2 regions of the Clostridium sp. Marseille-QA1073 genome follow, and region 2 is predicted to be linked to the other one. Evidence: a T-box and tRNA genes for the amino acid it is inferred to sense, from the RefSeq annotation. Region 2 holds a T-box; the other holds one or more tRNA genes.
The links. A T-box is a leader RNA that pairs with one kind of tRNA and senses whether it is charged. The one in region 2 lies ahead of gltX (glutamate--tRNA ligase), so its partner is inferred to be a tRNA-Glu.
Positions count from the first base shown of each region.

Region 1 (9,517 bases), on a different contig from region 2:
TACCTTTTTTATTTTAATTTTTTATTTTTTTAGCTAATATTGCTGCACCAATTGCGCCAGCATATCTAGCTAATTTATCTGATTTTACTTCACTATTTAACTTATTACAAAGACTTTCTATAATATAGTCACATTCGCATAGACCACCAGTTAAAAAATATTTTTCTCCTTCATCATGCTTTTTACACAATGAAGATACCTTTGTAACTACTGAGTCAATAATTGCAAATGCTATATCCTCTCTTTTTTTCCCACTTCCTATAAGACTTATAACTTCTGACTCTGCAAAAACAGTACACATTGAACTTATTGTAGTGTTTCCTCCCTTGGAAGCTAAATTACATAATTCTTCTATATCTACTGATAATATATTAGACATAATTTCAATAAATCTTCCTGTGCCTGCAGAACATTTATCATTCATTATGAAATTTGTAACCATATTATCTTTAACAGTTATGATTTTAGTATCTTGTCCACCTATATCAATTACAGTACAATCTTCCCCTAAAAGATATGACGCTCCCTTACCATGACAGGTTATTTCCGTTACTGACTTATGTGCATAAGGTACTGAAACTCTTCCATATCCAGTCGCCACTACTTTTCTATTTTCTTCATATATACACATAGATTTTAATTTCTCATCTATGGCCTTTGATGTTTCAATACTGCTCCATCCTGTAGGCATAACAAAAGTATCTTTTAAATTATCATCTTCAAATATAGCTACCTTAGCAGCAGTAGAGCCTATGTCTATTCCTATATAGTACACACTTATCGTCTCCTTTTAAAGCATTTCAATAAATGCAGCCATACGAGTTTTAAGTTGTCCAATATCTGAAGTAGAATAGTCTGTCTCTATATTCATATATGGTATTTTCATTTCTTCATTCACAAACTTCTTAATTCTATGAGTCTCAACGTTATAAGTATGACAAGCTTGTAATGTTATATCTATAACACCATCAACTGAGAACTCATTAACTAGCTGGCTGATTAAATCTAGTCTACCATCATTTGGTGCCATAACTGAACATGGAATACTTAAATATTTTTCTGCTAATGCATCAATTGGATTTTTTGTTTCATCAACCAGCCTAATTTTTTCTTTAATTCCAGAACAGTTCTCAAAACAAACTACTACTCCACCACTTTCTTCAATGGCAGTTAAAACTTTATCTGCTACTCCGCCTATAGGACAACCAGTAATTAATATTCTCGGTCCATTTTTATAAGTATCTTTCTTTGCATCATAATTAGCTTTTATGTCTTCTATTGTTTCTCTTAACATTCTATTTTGTTCTTTTTTATCAAAAGTGTAGTGAGTTGCATCTATTATTTTATGAAGTTGTAATCCACTTATTGGTGCTGGATTTAATTTTGCTAATGAATAAAGATCTTTTAACACATTTCTTTCTTCGTTACGAATTTTAATTGCTTCTTTAAGTGCTTCCTCTGTTATTTTAACATCAAATTGATCTTCAAGTCTTTCCATAAAATATTTAATTTCTTCTTTCCATACTTTAAGAGCATGTTCTCTATTAGTGTTTTGAGGTAATTGCATAACATGCAGTGGTTTTATTTCTTCTAGATATTCATACATTTTCTTTTTTCCATCACAAGTAGTTTCTCCTACTATTAAATCTGAAAAATATGTATATGGGCACTTGTCCGTTAATGCAAATCCATAGCTTGCTTTTATAAGTGGACATAAGTTTTTAGGTAAATGTTTTTCCGCATCTGGAATAGTTTCTTCACTAACAGCGCAAAGACTTATTGGATATGCACCTGCTGCATATATAGCCTCTACTGGTGCAAAAGTACAAAATGTACCTACTACCTTTTGTCCTTTATCTTTTAACTCTTTAACTTTAATAAAGCCATTTCTTCTTGTTTCATTAAACTCTTCAAAGTTTTTTGGTAAATTATTCATTACAAACCCTCCAAATATATAATATATGAGTAAAATATTATCTAGTCTTTATAAACACTTGAACTTTAATATCTGTAGCTTTAATAGTTTTACTGTTTTTTTATGAAATAAAATTATTAATACTAAATCTTTTACCAGTTATTTTTGATTACAATTTAAAAGCTCAACTATATGTAGTTGAGCTTTTAAATACAAAAGGAAAATTTTAATTAAAGGATAAACGACTATAACCAACTTCGTCTTGAGTTAATGTTAACATATATTTTGATAATTGTGAATTTTTGTTTTTCAATGATTATACACTTATCTATAGATATATTAAATATAGGGTTCCACAATAAAGATTTAACTTATACATGATTTTAATTTCAATAACAAAAATTCTTTCTATGAATTAAAAATTAAGAATGAAAAATGAAGAATTAAGGTCAAAACTTTACTGCTAAAGCTTTTGGAGTTTTTTAAAAATAAATTTTGTTTTAAGAAATTCATCTCTAGATTATTTTTATAGTATTTCTTCATAACGAAAAAAACTTGAATGTTTCCATTCAAGTTTTTCATGGAGCTGGCAATAGGAATCGAACCTACAACCTGCTGATTACAAGTCAGCTGCTCTACCGTTGAGCCATGCCAGCAATTATGGCGACCCAGAAGGGACTCGAACCCTCGACCTCCGGCGTGACAGGCCGGCACTCTAACCAACTGAGCCACTGGGCCATATTATGGTGGTCGCAACAGGGATCGAACCTGTGACCCTCTGCTTGTAAGGCAGATGCTCTCCCAGCTGAGCTATGCGACCATAATGGTGACTCCTAGGGGAATCGAACCCCTGTTACCACCGTGAAAGGGTGGTGTCTTAACCGCTTGACCAAGGAGCCAATGACGACTTTTTTATTTTTTATAAAATGGAGCTGGCAATAGGAATCGAACCTACAACCTGCTGATTACAAGTCAGCTGCTCTACCGTTGAGCCATGCCAGCAATTATGGCGACCCAGAAGGGACTCGAACCCTCGACCTCCGGCGTGACAGGCCGGCACTCTAACCAACTGAGCCACTGGGCCATATGTGGTGGTCGCAACAGGGATCGAACCTGTGACCCTCTGCTTGTAAGGCAGATGCTCTCCCAGCTGAGCTATGCGACCACTAATGGTGACTCCTAGGGGAATCGAACCCCTGTTACCACCGTGAAAGGGTGGTGTCTTAACCGCTTGACCAAGGAGCCATATGTCATTTTGCTTTTGTTAGGTCGGTGCTTTCTGCACACCCGACAAGTAATATAATACCTAAAATCCTTAACAATGTCAACAATTTTTCAAAAAAAATTTCACTTTTTATCATAAAAGCTCATTTAATATGATAAACCTAGATAAATCAACAACTTTACTGACACTTTTCTCTAAGAAAAAAGTCATAATTTGAAATTTATTATAAAATTTTAAAATAAATTTATATACTTCTTCACAATATATATTCTATTCTGGATTAAATAATTTATGACTAATATGCCATAAATTATTTATTGATGATTACTTGATGGTTTTATTAGTAATACTTATAATAAGTTTAACATTATTTTTTCTTTTTAGAAAGGAGATTTTATTTTGAAACATGACCTTATTATAGTTGGTGGCGGTGCTTCAGGAATTATGGCTGCTATTATAGCAAAAGACCTGGGCATAGATGTAGCTATATTAGAAAGCAATGATAGAATAGGTAAGAAAATTCTTACAACAGGAAATGGAAGGTGTAATATAACCAATAAAAACATAAATGTTTTAAGGTATCATAGTGAAAATAAAACTTTTTTTAATAAGGTCTTTGAAAGCTTTACATTAAAAAATACCGTAGATTTTTTTAATTCAATTGGTTTGTATTTAGTTACCTTAGATAGTGATAAAATGTATCCTATGTCCTTGCAAGCTTCTTCTGTACTGGATGTTTTTAGATTTGCTTTAGAGGAAAGGGAAGTTCCTATTTATTTAAATCATAAAGTAAAAGAAATAAATTATAAGAACAAATTTATTATAAATTGTAATAATGAAGAAAACTTTGTTTGCAGCAAGCTTTTACTTTGTACAGGAGGAAAAAGCGCACCTAAAACTGGTTCTGATGGTTTTGGTTTCACCTTAGCTAAAAAACTAGGACATAATATAATAAATCCTATTCCAGCTCTTGTGCAGCTTAAATTAAATCATAATAAGTTAAAAGCACTATCTGGTGTCAAATTTGATGGAAATGCACATATATATGTAGATAATAAATTAAGGAGAAGTGAGTTTGGAGAGATATTATTTACGGATTATGGTATTTCTGGCCCTCCTATCCTTCAACTTAGTAGAATTGCTTCTTATAATTTATCTAAAGGAAAAGATATATCTTTAAAAATTGATATGATGAGTAATTTTTCAAAAGATGAATTAAAGAGATTTTTAGAAAATCATTTTGGAACATATTCATATAGATCTATACATGATGCCCTTATAGGTATAATCAACAAAAAAATTATTCCTATAATACTTAAAGAATCTAATATTGATAATATACATAAGCCTTGTTGGTCATTAGAATGGGAAGAAAAAGAAGCGTTATTATCCTTATTAAAAGAATGGACATTTAAAGTAAGTGGTACTAACTCTTTTGATAATGCACAAGTTACAGCTGGTGGTGTAGATACAAAAGAAGTAGATGAGAACACCTTACAATCAAAAATAGTTCCTAATCTATATTTTGCTGGAGAGATATTAGACGTAGATGGAGATTGTGGTGGTTTTAATCTTCAATGGGCATGGAGTTCTGCCTCAGTGGCAATCAAAAGCCTCAAAATGTCAGAATCATAATAAATACTAATTATTGTGCTCAAATAGATATTAATAACTAGTACTATAGAAGATAACCAAATATATATCTAAAAGACTAAAAGACTTCACATAGGTATAATATTATTCCTTTAAAATAGTTCTTTCTATGAGTGAAGAATTTATAATCTATAAACAAACTTTAAAAGTAAAAAAGCTAGTCTTATAGACTAGCTTACTTATATTTACTTATTTAAAGCTTCTAATAATTTTTCTAGATCTAATCCATGAACTGTAGCTGCTTCTTCTAAAGTTTCTGCTTGTGCTGATGGACATCCTACACAACCCATTCCAAAACTCATTAATACATCTACAGAATTTGGATGTTGTCTTACAACCTCACCTATTGTCATATCTTTAGTAATTTTCATAAATAACACCTCTTCCATTAATTATATATTAGGCATCTTTGACCATTTATTTTAGATACCTTATTATTATCTTCTTATATGTTTTTTTTATCCTTATTGATTAACTTTATTATACAACACAAATTCAAAAAAAACTGTAACTTTTGTTACAATTTTATATTTTAAATAAAAATTTATATACTTATTACTTCATATAATAGAATAACATCCCATTTTAGGATGCTATTTTACTATTTAAATAACGTCTTTTTTTGTAAAGATTAAATTACTTATAATTAATAATGCTGCTACATATGCAATTATTATAGCTAATGAAAAACCTAAAGTTGCACCTTCAATAGGAGGAAGTCCAGCACCACTTATTAGAGTATTTGAGTCATAGGCTGCAAGATTTAAATGACCAAATATAATGTATTTAGACCACCAATAATTTTTAGTTAACATCATTATTGGTACACCTACTGAACTTGCTATAATTGATGTACTTAGAGCTATTCCAATTCCTTTAAAAATCGTAGCTAAACTAAAGGCTAAAGTTATATAAAATATATCTTTTGGTATTGAATATAGTACTATTTTTATTAATATAGGTAAAGTATATCCACTTGCTGCTTTTGTACCAAAGAAAGCTATACCTACTATTGATGATGAAATAAATATAACAACATAACTAACTAATAAGAATAATATCACAGTTATATATTTTGAAAATAATATAGCGGTTCTATTCCATGGACGTATTAAAAGTTGCTTTATAGTTCCGTCCTTCCATTCATCAGTAAATATCTGTGCTCCTAATATCATTGCAAACATACCTATAACAGAGCTACCCCACATAATTGATACTTGTATAAAACTTATGTAATCTGTATTTACACCTTTACTAGGACTTATAAATTTAATTACAATTGCTGATGCTATAACTATAACACTCATAAATATATAAAAATATGGTGCTGTTCGTTTTGTATTTACCTTCATAATTTCATTTCTAATAAGTTGAATAAAACCCATAGTCTATTTCCCCTCCTTAGTCATGCTTAAGAATACTTCTTCTAAGGATTGAGTAATTTGTTTTACTTCATAAATTTTCAATCCACCATCAATTAATCTATTTATAATTAATGGAATTTCATCTCTTTTTAAATTAATTACAATTCTATTTTTTTCTACTTTGACAACACCAACAGAATTTATTAATTTTTTAGCTAAATCTATATTATCAACTTCAATTTCTACATCTAACTTTTCTTCTAAACTATTATTTTCATTTTTAATAGTACGTTCTCCTATTAATTTACCTTCTTGAATAACTATTATATTATCACAAATAAGTTCTACTTCTGATAATAAATGACTTGAAATTATTATAGATATATTTTCTTTTTTAGCTAAATATCTTAAATATTCACGAAGCTCATGTATTCCCTCAGGATCAAGTCCATTAGTTGGTTCATCTAATATAAGAATTGATGGTTTATGTAAAAGTGCCTGTGCTACTCCTAATCTTTGCCTCATTCCTAGAGAATAAGTTTTTACTTTTTTATTTATTGCATCTTCTAACTTAACAAGTTTAACAATTTCATTTATTCTCTCTTGTGACACTGAAGTTTTTCTCATTCTTGCAAAGTGAATCAAGTTTTTCATTCCACTCATATATTTATATAATTCAGGATTTTCAATAATTGCACCTATATGCTCTAAAGCTTTAATTTTATCTTTTTTAACATCATATCCTTCAATAAAAATATCACCTTTATCTATTCCTATAAGCCCAACCATCATACGGATTGTTGTTGTTTTACCTGAGCCATTAGGCCCTAAAAACCCATAAATTTCTCCTCTCTCCACAGAAAAGGAAAGGTCTTTAATTATTTTTTTCTTTCCAAAAGACTTATAGACATTTTTAACCTCAACTACCTTATCTGACATATTGTCTCACATCCATTTCCTTGTTTTGTAAAAAACTATTTGTCTTAAAACTTATATCTTTGTGTCTAAAATACCTTATACTTTAAGTCCATGTCCATTTTATAACTTTTGCTTAATACATACCATTAATATAAAATTACAATAATATTAAATTATTTTAATATAACATAATCTTTAGAATTAAATCATAATATTTTTTTAGTTTTATTGATAATATATAATTTTTCAAAAAATAATAAAAAGCACATAAAAATTATGTGCTTTTTATTATAATTCACTTACAATCATTGTTTGATCTCTTCTTGGTCCTACAGATACTATTGATGTTTTAACACCAGTGAATTCTTCTAATCTTTTTAAATATATTTTTGCATTCTCTGGTAATTCTTCATAAGTCCTGGCATTTGCAATACTATCATCCCAACCATCAAACTCTTCGTATATTGGTTCACACTTAGCAAGATCTTCTAAGCTTGCTGGAAAATAATCTATAATTTTATCCTCAAATTTATATCCAACACAAACCTTTAATTTTTCAAGTCCTGCTAATGTATCTATTTTAGTTACTGCAAAACTTGTAAGTCCTGACACTCTTGCTGCTGTTTTTAATATTACAAGGTCTAGCCAACCACATCTTCTGCTTCTTCCTGTTGTTGTCCCATACTCATGACCTTTTTCTCTTATCCAATCGCCAACTTTATCATTTAACTCTGTTGGAAATGGTCCTTTACCAACTCTTGTAGTATATGCCTTAACTACACCAACGGCACTATTTATCATTGTTGGTCCAATTCCTGTACCAACACATACTCCTCCAGCAGTAGTATTCGATGAAGTTACATATGGATATGAACCAAAATCTATATCAAGTAATGTACCCTGTGCTCCTTCAAATAAAACTTTTTTATTTGATTTTATAGCATCAAATATTCTAACTGATGTATCTTGCACATAAGATTTTAATCTTTTACCATAATCTAAATATTTAGCATAAACTTCATCTAAATTTAAAGCTTCTCCACCATAAAGCTTAGTTATAGCTTTATTTTTAGTAGGTAAATATTCTTCTAATTTAGTTCTTAAAACTTCAGGCTTTACAAGGTCACAAACTCTTATTCCATTTCTATCAACTTTATCACTATAACAAGGTCCTATTCCCTTACGAGTAGTCCCTATATCATTTTTACCCCTAGCTTCTTCTTTTAATTTATCTAATACCTTATGATATGGCATTATAACTTGTGCTCTATCACTCACTATTAATCTATCTGGAGTTATGTTCTCTCCTAATCCTTCTAAGTATTCTATCTCTTTAAATAATGCTTCAGGATCTACAACTACTCCATTGGCAATTATATTTAATTTTTCTTTATATAATATTCCTGAAGGAATTAGATGAAGCTTATATTGCTTATCCCCTACCTCAACAGTATGACCTGCGTTATTTCCTCCTTGGAATCTAACAACTACATCTGCTTTTTCTGCAAGGTAGTCTGTCATTTTACCCTTACCTTCATCTCCCCATTGAGCTCCTAAAACCACAAATGATGACATTCTAATTCCTCTCTTTCGTAAATTTATTTTCTTATCATAATTTTCATTGTTATATCTTAAAATAATCCTATTAATCCAATTGGTTTATAATGTTAAAAGGTTAAATGTCAATCTTTAGTATACCCAACTATAAAATATTATTTAAATTCTCCGTACTATTTACCTAAAATTTATATTATCAAAGTGATAGAATTCAGTTAATATAATTGCGAACATCTTTTTATATTTTGAATCAACATACGTAATATATTAATAAAAATTACTTAGATTAGAATCTATTATTATGAGTTACTTATGAAGCTTTTATATATATTAAGATTATCTAAACTCCATATTCGCTCAGAAAAGCTACCTATTTCAGTCTCTTTTAATGCTTTATTCATATCGTACATTCTAGCATCAATTATATCTAAGTGATGTAAAAGTTCAGCCTCTGGTATCATAGGTTTTTTGGGACTTCCATACTCAGGTTCATAGTGATGTGTTAAAATCATATGTTGTAAAAGCATCACTACTTCTTTATCAGCCTTTACTTCTATACCAGCTTTTTCTACCAAGTTAATACCTAATATAATATGCCCTAAAAGCTGTCCTTCTATTGTATACTGAGACACTATTCCTAAATTACTAGCACTCATTTCATATATCTTAGCAATATCATGAAGTATTACACCTGCATATAATAAATCTTTATTTAAATGAGTGTATATTTCTAATAATTTTTCACCTGCTTTTAACATTGTAGTAATGTGATATAAAAGTCCACCTTTTACTGCATGATGATTAGATTTTGCAGCAGGATAATGAAATAACTTATCTCCACAACTATCTATAATTTTTTCTGTTATATTTCTAATATCTTTATTT
Region 1 is NZ_JBSVQM010000007.1:109,067-118,583, forward strand. Features, by position in the region: gene ACY1IQ_RS08405 (acyl-CoA dehydratase activase) at 14-775, opposite strand; gene ACY1IQ_RS08410 (double-cubane-cluster-containing anaerobic reductase) at 791-1,936, opposite strand; tRNA gene ACY1IQ_RS08415 (tRNA-Thr) at 2,497-2,571, opposite strand; tRNA gene ACY1IQ_RS08420 (tRNA-Asp) at 2,577-2,653, opposite strand; tRNA gene ACY1IQ_RS08425 (tRNA-Val) at 2,660-2,735, opposite strand; tRNA gene ACY1IQ_RS08430 (tRNA-Glu) at 2,740-2,814, opposite strand; tRNA gene ACY1IQ_RS08435 (tRNA-Thr) at 2,843-2,917, opposite strand; tRNA gene ACY1IQ_RS08440 (tRNA-Asp) at 2,923-2,999, opposite strand; tRNA gene ACY1IQ_RS08445 (tRNA-Val) at 3,005-3,080, opposite strand; tRNA gene ACY1IQ_RS08450 (tRNA-Glu) at 3,086-3,160, opposite strand; gene ACY1IQ_RS08455 (BaiN/RdsA family NAD(P)/FAD-dependent oxidoreductase) at 3,540-4,775, shown strand; gene ACY1IQ_RS08460 (DUF1858 domain-containing protein) at 4,979-5,164, opposite strand; gene ACY1IQ_RS08465 (ABC transporter permease) at 5,399-6,178, opposite strand; gene ACY1IQ_RS08470 (ABC transporter ATP-binding protein) at 6,182-7,096, opposite strand; gene ACY1IQ_RS08475 (adenylosuccinate synthase) at 7,364-8,650, opposite strand; gene ACY1IQ_RS08480 (3'-5' exoribonuclease YhaM family protein) at 8,932-9,517, opposite strand, start outside.
Region 1: it encodes a tRNA-Glu, which carries the amino acid that the T-box ahead of gltX (glutamate--tRNA ligase) is inferred to sense. The anticodon was not compared.

Region 2 (9,517 bases):
CAGATAAAACTATGGCTGCCCTTGTTTCAGAGGAAGTGCAAATAGGACTTATGGGACCAGAGGCTTCAATTTATGTTCATAATCAAGGAAGTAAAAACTATGCTATAAACTTTGCTCAAGTTACTAAAAGAGACGGAAGTTTTTTAGTTGCTAGGGAAGCCCATGAGAATTTTAAAATGGATGATTTAAAAGGAAAAGAACTACTTGGAGGAAGAAAAGGCGGCATGCCTGAAATGAGCTTAGAATATGCAATAAAGAATGCAGGGTTAACTATAGGTGAAAATGTTAAAGCGGGAGAAGTGAATGTAAGAACAGATATACAATTCAATGTAATGGGGGGAGCATTTAGCGCAGGAGAAGCAGAGTATGTAACCTTATTTGAGCCATTAGCTACAGCCATGGAAAAACAAGATAAAGGTTATATAGTAGCATCTGTAGGAGAATTATCAGGAGAAATTCCATTTACAGCATATTCTGTGACTAACACATATATGGAAAAGAATCCTGAAATAATTCAAAAGTTCACAAATGCTTTATATAAAGGACAGTTATATGTTCAAAATCACAGTTCTGAAGATATAGCTAAATCCATACAGCCATTCTTTACTGATATTAAGATGGAAGATTTAATAGTAGTAATTGAAAGATACAAGAAAATAGATGCTTGGTGCGAAAATCCAATACTAAAAGAAGAAAGTTTAAATAGATTAATGGACGTAATAGAACTTGCAGGAGAGCTTGATAAAAGAGCACCATATGATAAAATAGTAACCACTAAATATGCAGAAGAAGCTATAAAAAATATTGTGAAATAAATTTATTTAGAGAAATCTCCTTGTGTTTTTTACATAGGGGGATTTTAATTATTATTAATAATGATGGTAAGATAAGTGAAACAGTGTACATAGTGGTATTAAAAATTCCTATAACTTAATAAAGTAAGTATATTTTAAAATAAGTTTTGTAATAGGTATTATATGGCTTTACATTATTTGTATCTTAAGGTAAAAATGGTATAATACATATATAGTAAAGGGTTGATATTGTTTTAATAATATTATTGTGACTTTTAATTTAAAGTTTGTTTACTAATGATAAATAAAATGAATAAATTTTAAAAAATATCTAGGTGGCTTTATAGCTTAGGAGTTATATAAATCTGAGAGGATTAGTTTATTATGAATAATAAATTCTTACATGAATTACAAGAAGATATTTTAGATAAAAAAGCACTTTATATATTATATACATTTGTTTTTATTTTAACTTTTTTATTACAGTTGAAAGTATAAGACTATTTCTTGATGTATTTAGAGTTATTATATCTGGGATAGCACTAGTATTTTTAGTTTTAATTTATTTTAAATGTAAAGATTCTAGAGATCAAAAAGCAAATAGAATAATTATTCACAATATAATTTTTTATTGCGTTAAGTTTTGCATGTATATATGCTTTTATAAAAGATTTAAAATATATTTTATAATTTTTAAGGAAGTTTGGCTACTTTCCTTAATGTATTTTTAGAACAATCTGTACAAAAGCTTTGACTATTTTATTAAAGTAATACATGTTTTAATAAAATTATTAATATCTCTTTTGTTTCTTAAAATAATAAGTTTTTCTTTGTATATAGAAATTCTATCTTTTAATTTGTCTTTTCCTAAGTCATAATTTTTTGCCCACTTTAACATAGATTTAAGCATTTCAAAGCTTGGAGTATAAATACATTTTTCAATTCCAAGTCGCTGCTTTATCCAACGTTTGATTATTCTATAATTCCTAATTTTTTTAGAAATTTCAAGTAGAACAATTATATCAGCTGCTTTTAAGCCATCTTTAAAACATGGCCTGCATACATCTTCAATAATCCAATCTCTTTGTTTTATTACTGAATAAAAAAGATTATCTCGTTCTTCAACTTCTCTTTTACGATTACACCAAGGAGCTGATTTATCAGGTATATGTACAATTTCATCAAGTGAGTGGTAAGGAATTTCTAATGTTTCAGATAATTTTTTTGCAAGTGTGGATTTACCACTGGAAACTGAACCAACAATATATATTTTCATATTTTACTCCATATCATAAAATTATTAATTTGTTTTATTTTATAACTGTGTATTAAATCATAGCTCGTCTATATAGTAATTATAGCACTAATTCTATTCATCTATTTTTTCAATTTGATGTGTATATCATTAATGTGTTGAATATGGCAAATTCCTTCTTTATGTTTTTATCTTTTTATATGATTATGTTCCAATGAAAAATCTTTAGCAAATTTAAAAGAATAATTATAAAAAATTTTATTATTGATAGAAAACCTTTAGAAGAAACGACATTATAAGTATAAGAGCTCTTATTAAGGAGGATATATATGAGAATAAACGATGAAAATGTTGTAAGACATTTGAGAGGTAAAAATGAAAAAGCGCTGCATTATGTTATAGATAGCTATGGTGGTATTGTAAAAGCTATAGTAAAAAAACATCTATATAATTTGGAACAGGTGCAAGAAGAGTGCATAGATGATGTATTTCTTGCAGTTTGGAATAATATAGATCAGTTTTCAGGTGAAAAAAACTCTCTTAAAAATTGGATTGCAGTTATATCAAGGTATAAATCTATAGATTATAAAAGAAAATATTTAAAACTTTTACAAGAGGAAAATATCGAGGACGTGGCTTTAAAAAGCCCCTTAACTGCAGATGGTTACCTTATGGCGAAGGAACTTAGTTATGAAGTTGATATCTTACTTAATAATTTAAAAAAAGAAGATAAGGAGCTTTTCATTAGTTATTATATTGAAGATAAAGAAATAGAGGATATAGCTAGAGAGAAGGGGATTAAGAAATCTTCTATATATAATAGACTGTCAAGGGGAAGAAAGAAGCTTAAAGATATTAATCTAGGTAGTGAAATTGAATAAATTTTATGAGGTGAGAATATGAAAGATAAATTTGAAATGATGAATGATATGGTTGTAGATTTAAATGAATATGAAGTATGTGAGCTAAATGATATAGAAAAAAAACAAATAAAGAAAAGATTAAAGCCTAAGATTAAAAATAAAAACAGTAAGAAGAAAATAGCCGTTATTGTTATAGCCCTAGGACTTGGCTATATTGGGATTGTAAGTAATATTAGTGTTTTAGCGGATATACCCCTAATAGGAAGTGTCATAGAAGAGTATGTAAATTCTAAAGGAAAATCTTTAGAAGATTATAAAACAATTGTACATGAAACAGAAGTAGATAGTGAAATTACGGTAAAGCTTAATGAGGTAGTATTAGATGCAGGACAACTTATAATTAGCAGTACATTTAAATCAAATAAAGTAAATATAGATGATCTATACGCATCACCAACAGTTTATATCAATGGAAGTGAAGTTAGTAAAAATGGATGTGGTTCTAATAAGAAGATTGATGATAATACTTATAATATGTTTTCAAATATAAATTTAGGAAATATAGATATGAAAGATAATCTTGATATAAAAATAGTTTATGAAAATATTCGGGTTAACACAATGCTAGGCAAGTATAAACACTTACCTGGAAAGTGGAGCTTTGAAATTAGTTCTTCTCCAGAAAAACTTATATCAGACATGAAAACTATAGCAATAAATAAAGAATTTAAATTGGATAATGGACAAGAAATAAAAGTAGAAGATTTAATAATTACCCCAATATCAACAAAGCTAGATTATAAGATGATAAAAGAGAATAAAAATGATGTAACCTTTAAATATGATGTACAGTTCAAGGTGGAAGATGAAAGTGGTAATGAATTTAAATTTATATCTGGGACAACTGCAGCTGAAAATAGTCATTTGAGGTTTGAAACTTTAGATGATAATATAAAAAGGCTTAAAATAACGCCTTATGTTATATCTGGTGAAGAAGGAGAGAAAAAGACAGATTATTATAAGGTTTTATATGATGAAGTTTTTTATGTAGAAATAAAATAACTATATTAAAAAATACTGACTTAATACTAAAAGTAGGGGAATACTAACAAATATAGGTTTACAAAAATAATTTTCAAAGATATAATTAAACAAGGCGTCTAACTAGCTATTTTAAAAGATGTCTTATAGTAAAATTAAATAGTTTTGCGTTGAAGGAGAAGAGTACATAGGTGCAGATTTTAAAGAGAGCCAAGGATGGTGGAAGCTTGGTAAATCAAGCTATGGAAGGAAGCTCTGGAGCTATTAGTTGAAAGAAATTTTTGGAGTAAACTAATGGGATTCTTCCCTTAAAGAGAAATGAGTGGGTTAATTGTATTAATAAATTAACCAATATAGGTGGTACCACGGAAGTATGTCTTTCGTCCTAAGTTTTAGGATGAAAGACTTTTTTATTATATTCATAATTGTGAATTGAAAAAGCTATGAATTATATAATTTTAAAATTATTAAGTTTAAATTAAATATATAGAAAGATAAGGTGAATAATATGAATTATGAAAATTTAGCAGAACTTCTTTTTCCTACTATTGATAAAACACCACAATATTATATTGAAAAGTATCCAGCTAGAAACCTAAAAGAGGGTGCATGTGTTACAAGATATGCACCTAGTCCAACAGGTTTCCAACACATAGGAGGAGTATTCTCAGCACTTATTGATGAGAGAATAGCAAGTCAAAGTGAAGGGGTTTTTTTCTTAAGAATTGAAGATACTGATCAAAAGAGAGAAGTAGAAGGTGCTATTGTTGATACCATTTCAACTATGAAAAGTTTTGGTCTTAATTTTAATGAAGGGATGATTGATCAAACTAATGAGATAGGAAACTACGGCCCTTATAAACAAAGTTTAAGAGGGGAAATATATAAAACTTTTGCTAAGGATTTAGTTAAAAGAGGCTATGCTTATCCATGTTTCTGTTCAGAAGAAGAAATTAATGCTATAAGAGAAGAACAAACATCTATCAAAGCTAACCCAGGATATTATGGAAAATGGGCAAAATGTAGAAATTTAAGCTTTGAAGAAATTAAAGAAAACATTGAAAAGGGAGAAAAATTTATTTTAAGATTAAAATCTCCAGGAAATATTGAAAATAGAGTGGAAATTCAAGATTTAATTAAAGGTAATATATCTTTCCCAGAAAATGATCAAGATATAGTTATAATAAAATCTGATGGACTTCCAACTTATCATTTTGCTCATGCTGTAGATGATGGATTAATGAGAACTACTCATGCTATTAGAGGAGAAGAATGGTTATCATCACTTCCAGTACATATTCAGTTATTTGATATTATTGGATTTGATAAACCTAAATATTGTCATACACCAACTATAATGAAACTTGATGGAAACTCTAAGAGAAAATTAAGTAAGAGAAAAGATCCAGAAAGTGCTGTTAGTTATTATACTGAAGAAGGATATCCAATGGTTTCAGTAGTTGAATATCTATTAAACATCATTAATTCAAACTTTGAAGTATGGAGAGAAGAAAATCCTTTTGCAGATTATAAAGAGTTCCCAGTAGAATTAGAAAAAATGAGCAAAAGTGGTGCACTGTTTGATATTATAAAATTAAATGATGTAAGTAAAAATGTTATTTGCAGATTAAAAGCACCTGTAGTATATGATTACTACATAAATTGGGCTAAAGAATATGATAAAGAAATGTATGATTTAGTGATTAGTAATGAGGAAATGGCTAAAGAAATCTTTAACATAGATAAAGAAGGGCCAAAACCAAGAAAAGACTTTGCAAAATGGAAAGATGTAAGAGAGAAAATTTTCTTCTTCTTTGATAAATTATTCGAAGAAGATGGTACAGAAAATATAGAGCTTCCAAAGAATGTTGAGCTGGAAGAAGCTAAAAGAGTTATAGAAGCCTATAGTAAAGCTTATAATTTCAAAACAGATAAAGATACTTGGTTTGAAGAACTTAAAGCTGTAGCTGTAGAATTAGGTTATGCTACAGATAGAAAGAGCTTTAAGAAAGAACCAGAAGCTTATAAAGGTATGGTTTCAGATGTAGCAGGAGTAGTTAGAGCAGCTTTAACTCATAGAGCTAATACACCTGATTTATATACTATAATGCAAATCATGGGTGAAGATTTAGTTAGAAGTAGATTCAATAAATTTTTAGAGCTTTAGTTAAATAAGAAAAGCAGTAGAAAATAATTTTCTACTGCCTTTCTTATTATTTTAATTTAAATGAACTTTTTAATGAAACAATTCTATTAAACACTATTTCATCTTCTGTAGAATATTTAGAATCTACATTAAAGTAACCATGTCTAAATAATTGATATTTATCTTGAGGTTTAGTTCCCTTAACACTTGGTTCAATGAAGCCTTTAAGTATTTCTAAAGAATTTGGATTGATTTGCTCTAAGAAGTGTTTATCTTCTCCATCTTCATCATCAAGTATTAATGGTTCGTATAATCTAAACTCAGCTGGAATGCTGTGTTTAGCATCTACCCAGTGAATTGTTCCTTTAACTTTTCTTCCAGTGAATCCAGTACCACTTTTAGTTTCTGGATCATAAGTACAGCGAATTTCTATAACGTTTCCATCTTCGTCTTTGATAACTTCATTACATTTTACGAAATAAGCACCTTTTAATCTTACTTCATTCCCAGGGAATAACCTAAAGTATTTTTTTGGTGGCTCTTCCATGAAGTCTTCACGCTCTATGTATAACTCTCTTGAAAATGGTACTTTTCTAGTTCCTGCATTTTCATCATCAGGATTATTTTCGATATCTAACATCTCTACTTCATTTTCTGGATAGTTAGTTATAACTAATTTTAGTGGTCTTAATACAGCCATAGCTCTTGGAGCTTTTGGGTTTAAGTCTTCTCTTATGAAGTACTCAAGCATTTGAGCATCTACAGTAGAATTAGCTTTAGCAACACTTATAGCTCTACAGAAGTTTCTTATAGCCTCAGGCGTATATCCTCTTCTTCTTAAACCAGCTACTGTTGGCATTCTTGGATCATCCCAGCCATCAACTACATGTTCATCAACTAACATTTTAAGTTTTCTTTTACTCATAACTGTATTAGTTATATTTAATCTTGCAAACTCAATTTGTTGAGGAACAGACTCCATTTCACATTCTCTAACAAACCAATCATAAAGTGGTCTATGATCTTCAAATTCTAAAGTACAAATAGAATGAGTTATACCTTCAATAGCATCTTCAAGTGGATGAGCAAAGTCATACATTGGATAAATACACCATTTATCGCCAGTATTATGATGAGTAGAGTGAGAAATTCTATAGATAATTGGATCTCTCATATTGATATTTGGAGAAGACATGTCTATTTTAGCTCTTAATACTTTTTCACCGTCTTTGAATTCTCCACTTTTCATTTTCTCAAATAAGTCTAGATTTTCTTCTACAGTTCTATTTCTGTGAGGACTATCTTTTCCAGGCTCTGTTAGTGTACCTCTATATTCTCTAATTTGCTCTGGATTTAAATCACAAACATAGGCTTTACCTTTTTTAATTAAAAGAATTGCTCTATTATACATTTCTTCAAAATAATCAGAAGCAAAATGAAGATTATCCCAGTCAAAGCCTAACCATTTAACGTCTTCCTTTATAGATTCTACATACTCAGTATCTTCTTTTATAGGATTAGTATCATCGAATCTTAAGTTAGTTTTTCCTTTAAATTCGTCAGCTAGTTCAAAGTTTAAAACTATTGATTTAGCATGACCAATATGTAGGTAGCCGTTTGGTTCAGGTGGAAAACGAGTTATTATTTCCTTATGCTTATCACTTTTTAAATCTTCAATTACTATGTTCTTTATGAAGTTAGATGAATTAAATTCGTTTGACATAATGCATACCTCTCTTGCTAAATTATTTAAAGCATCTGAAAAAATAACAAGGTAAAGATGTTAGTCTATTTTATCTCATATGTCTTATATCAGAGAAGCCGTTAGGTTCTGTTTATAGTAGTAATATAGACAGAACCAGACAACGTAGTATGATACAAAATAGGCTAACATTCTGGCTCGTTATTTTTTTAAGATGTCTAAAACAAACATAGTTAATAGTTGTTAATATCTCTACTATATTTATTTACATTTACCTTTAATCATAAACCAATTATGGAAAAAAATAAAGACTTTACTTACTTATTTACAGAATTATGACATACTATAGGTTATTATAGTTTTCCTTATTAAATTTTTCTTATTATCTTTTTATTATTCCTAGCTACTTAGTGTCTTATAATAAAAGTATTTAATGTCACAATGAAGATTATATTTGACGTATCTAATGCGACAAAATATATTCATTTCTTCTTAAAATAAAGAATCTTAGGGAGAAGCAGGATAATTTATAGATTTAAAAAAATATACTGCAAGGGGATAGTAAATCTTAATAAAGTTTTATTAAATAAGTAGTTTTCAAAAAATACAAAAAGACCTATTTAAAATAGGTTTAAAAAAATAGCTTTTTCTATGTAAAATTTATATAAATAGAAAAAACATTAAATCATTTATATAAGTTGGAGTTATTAAATTCCATTTCTCCAAGAAGCATTTTTTCTAAAGAATCAAAATTATAATTTCTACTAGGTATCTTACTCCAAATACTCTCTTTCTTGGTTTTGATGCTTTTACTTTTAATATTTTTATTCTTTTTAAAAAGTGAATTTTTTTGATGTTCTATTGGATCTACCTTTAAAGTTATAGTGTAGAGATTTGACGTACTTCCTCTTCTTTGTTTTTTTATAATTCCTGCAGCTATCAACTCATTTAAGTATCTTTGAATAGTTCTTATAGATTTTCTTAAAATATTAGCTAAATAGCTTTGAGAAGGGAAGCATTGAAGCTTGTCTCCATAACACATACTTTGAAGTAAGAAGTGAAGTTTAAAAGCTCCATCAGAAATATTATAATTTAAAACCTTATTATCAATTTTAGTATATGACATAGCCATTCCTCCTAAAATACATAATTCTAGTAAGTAAATATGCAATTAAGAGAAAATTTTATAAAATATTTTTAAAAACTATTCAATATGTTATTAAACTATGTCATAAGAATCTGATAATAGAAAAAATATATTTTAAATAATAAGTTAAAGAATAAATTATATATTAAGAGAAAAAATAATATTTTTTAAAAACTTGGAGTAGAATCAAAAAGCATTATAAATTATTAAAATTATTCAATAAAAAATCGTGATTAAACATCGCGATTTTTTAATTTTAAATTATTCTGCTATATTTAGTAATACTTTAAGAATTCATTAATATTATATTAATGTAATAAATTTTAAGAGGTAATATTAATGGCTGTAGAAATGCTTAAATTACATCCAAGCAATCCTACAAATGAGCAAAGATATGAGATGGTTAAAGAATCATTAAATGAAGTGGGAAGACCAGAAGATTTTTATAATGTAATTAACTTATTAAGTCCTCCACCTGATATTACAAACTATGCTCCACCATTATCCTTAAAAGGGGTGAAAATAGGAATTATAGGTGGAGGTGCTGCTGGATTAAGTTCTGCTTTTGA
Region 2 is NZ_JBSVQM010000004.1:4,303-13,819, forward strand. Features, by position in the region: gene ACY1IQ_RS04590 (ABC transporter substrate-binding protein) at 1-815, shown strand, start outside; gene ACY1IQ_RS04595 (P-loop NTPase family protein) at 1,549-2,070, opposite strand; partial or broken gene ACY1IQ_RS04600 (IS1595 family transposase) at 2,175-2,315, opposite strand; gene ACY1IQ_RS04605 (sigma-70 family RNA polymerase sigma factor) at 2,379-2,930, shown strand; gene ACY1IQ_RS04610 (DUF4179 domain-containing protein) at 2,949-3,974, shown strand; T-box leader at 4,115-4,344, shown strand; gene gltX (glutamate--tRNA ligase) at 4,462-6,120, shown strand; gene ACY1IQ_RS04620 (glutamine--tRNA ligase/YqeY domain fusion protein) at 6,167-7,822, opposite strand; gene ACY1IQ_RS04625 (helix-turn-helix domain-containing protein) at 8,487-8,927, opposite strand; gene ACY1IQ_RS04630 (flavin monoamine oxidase family protein) at 9,288-9,517, shown strand, end outside.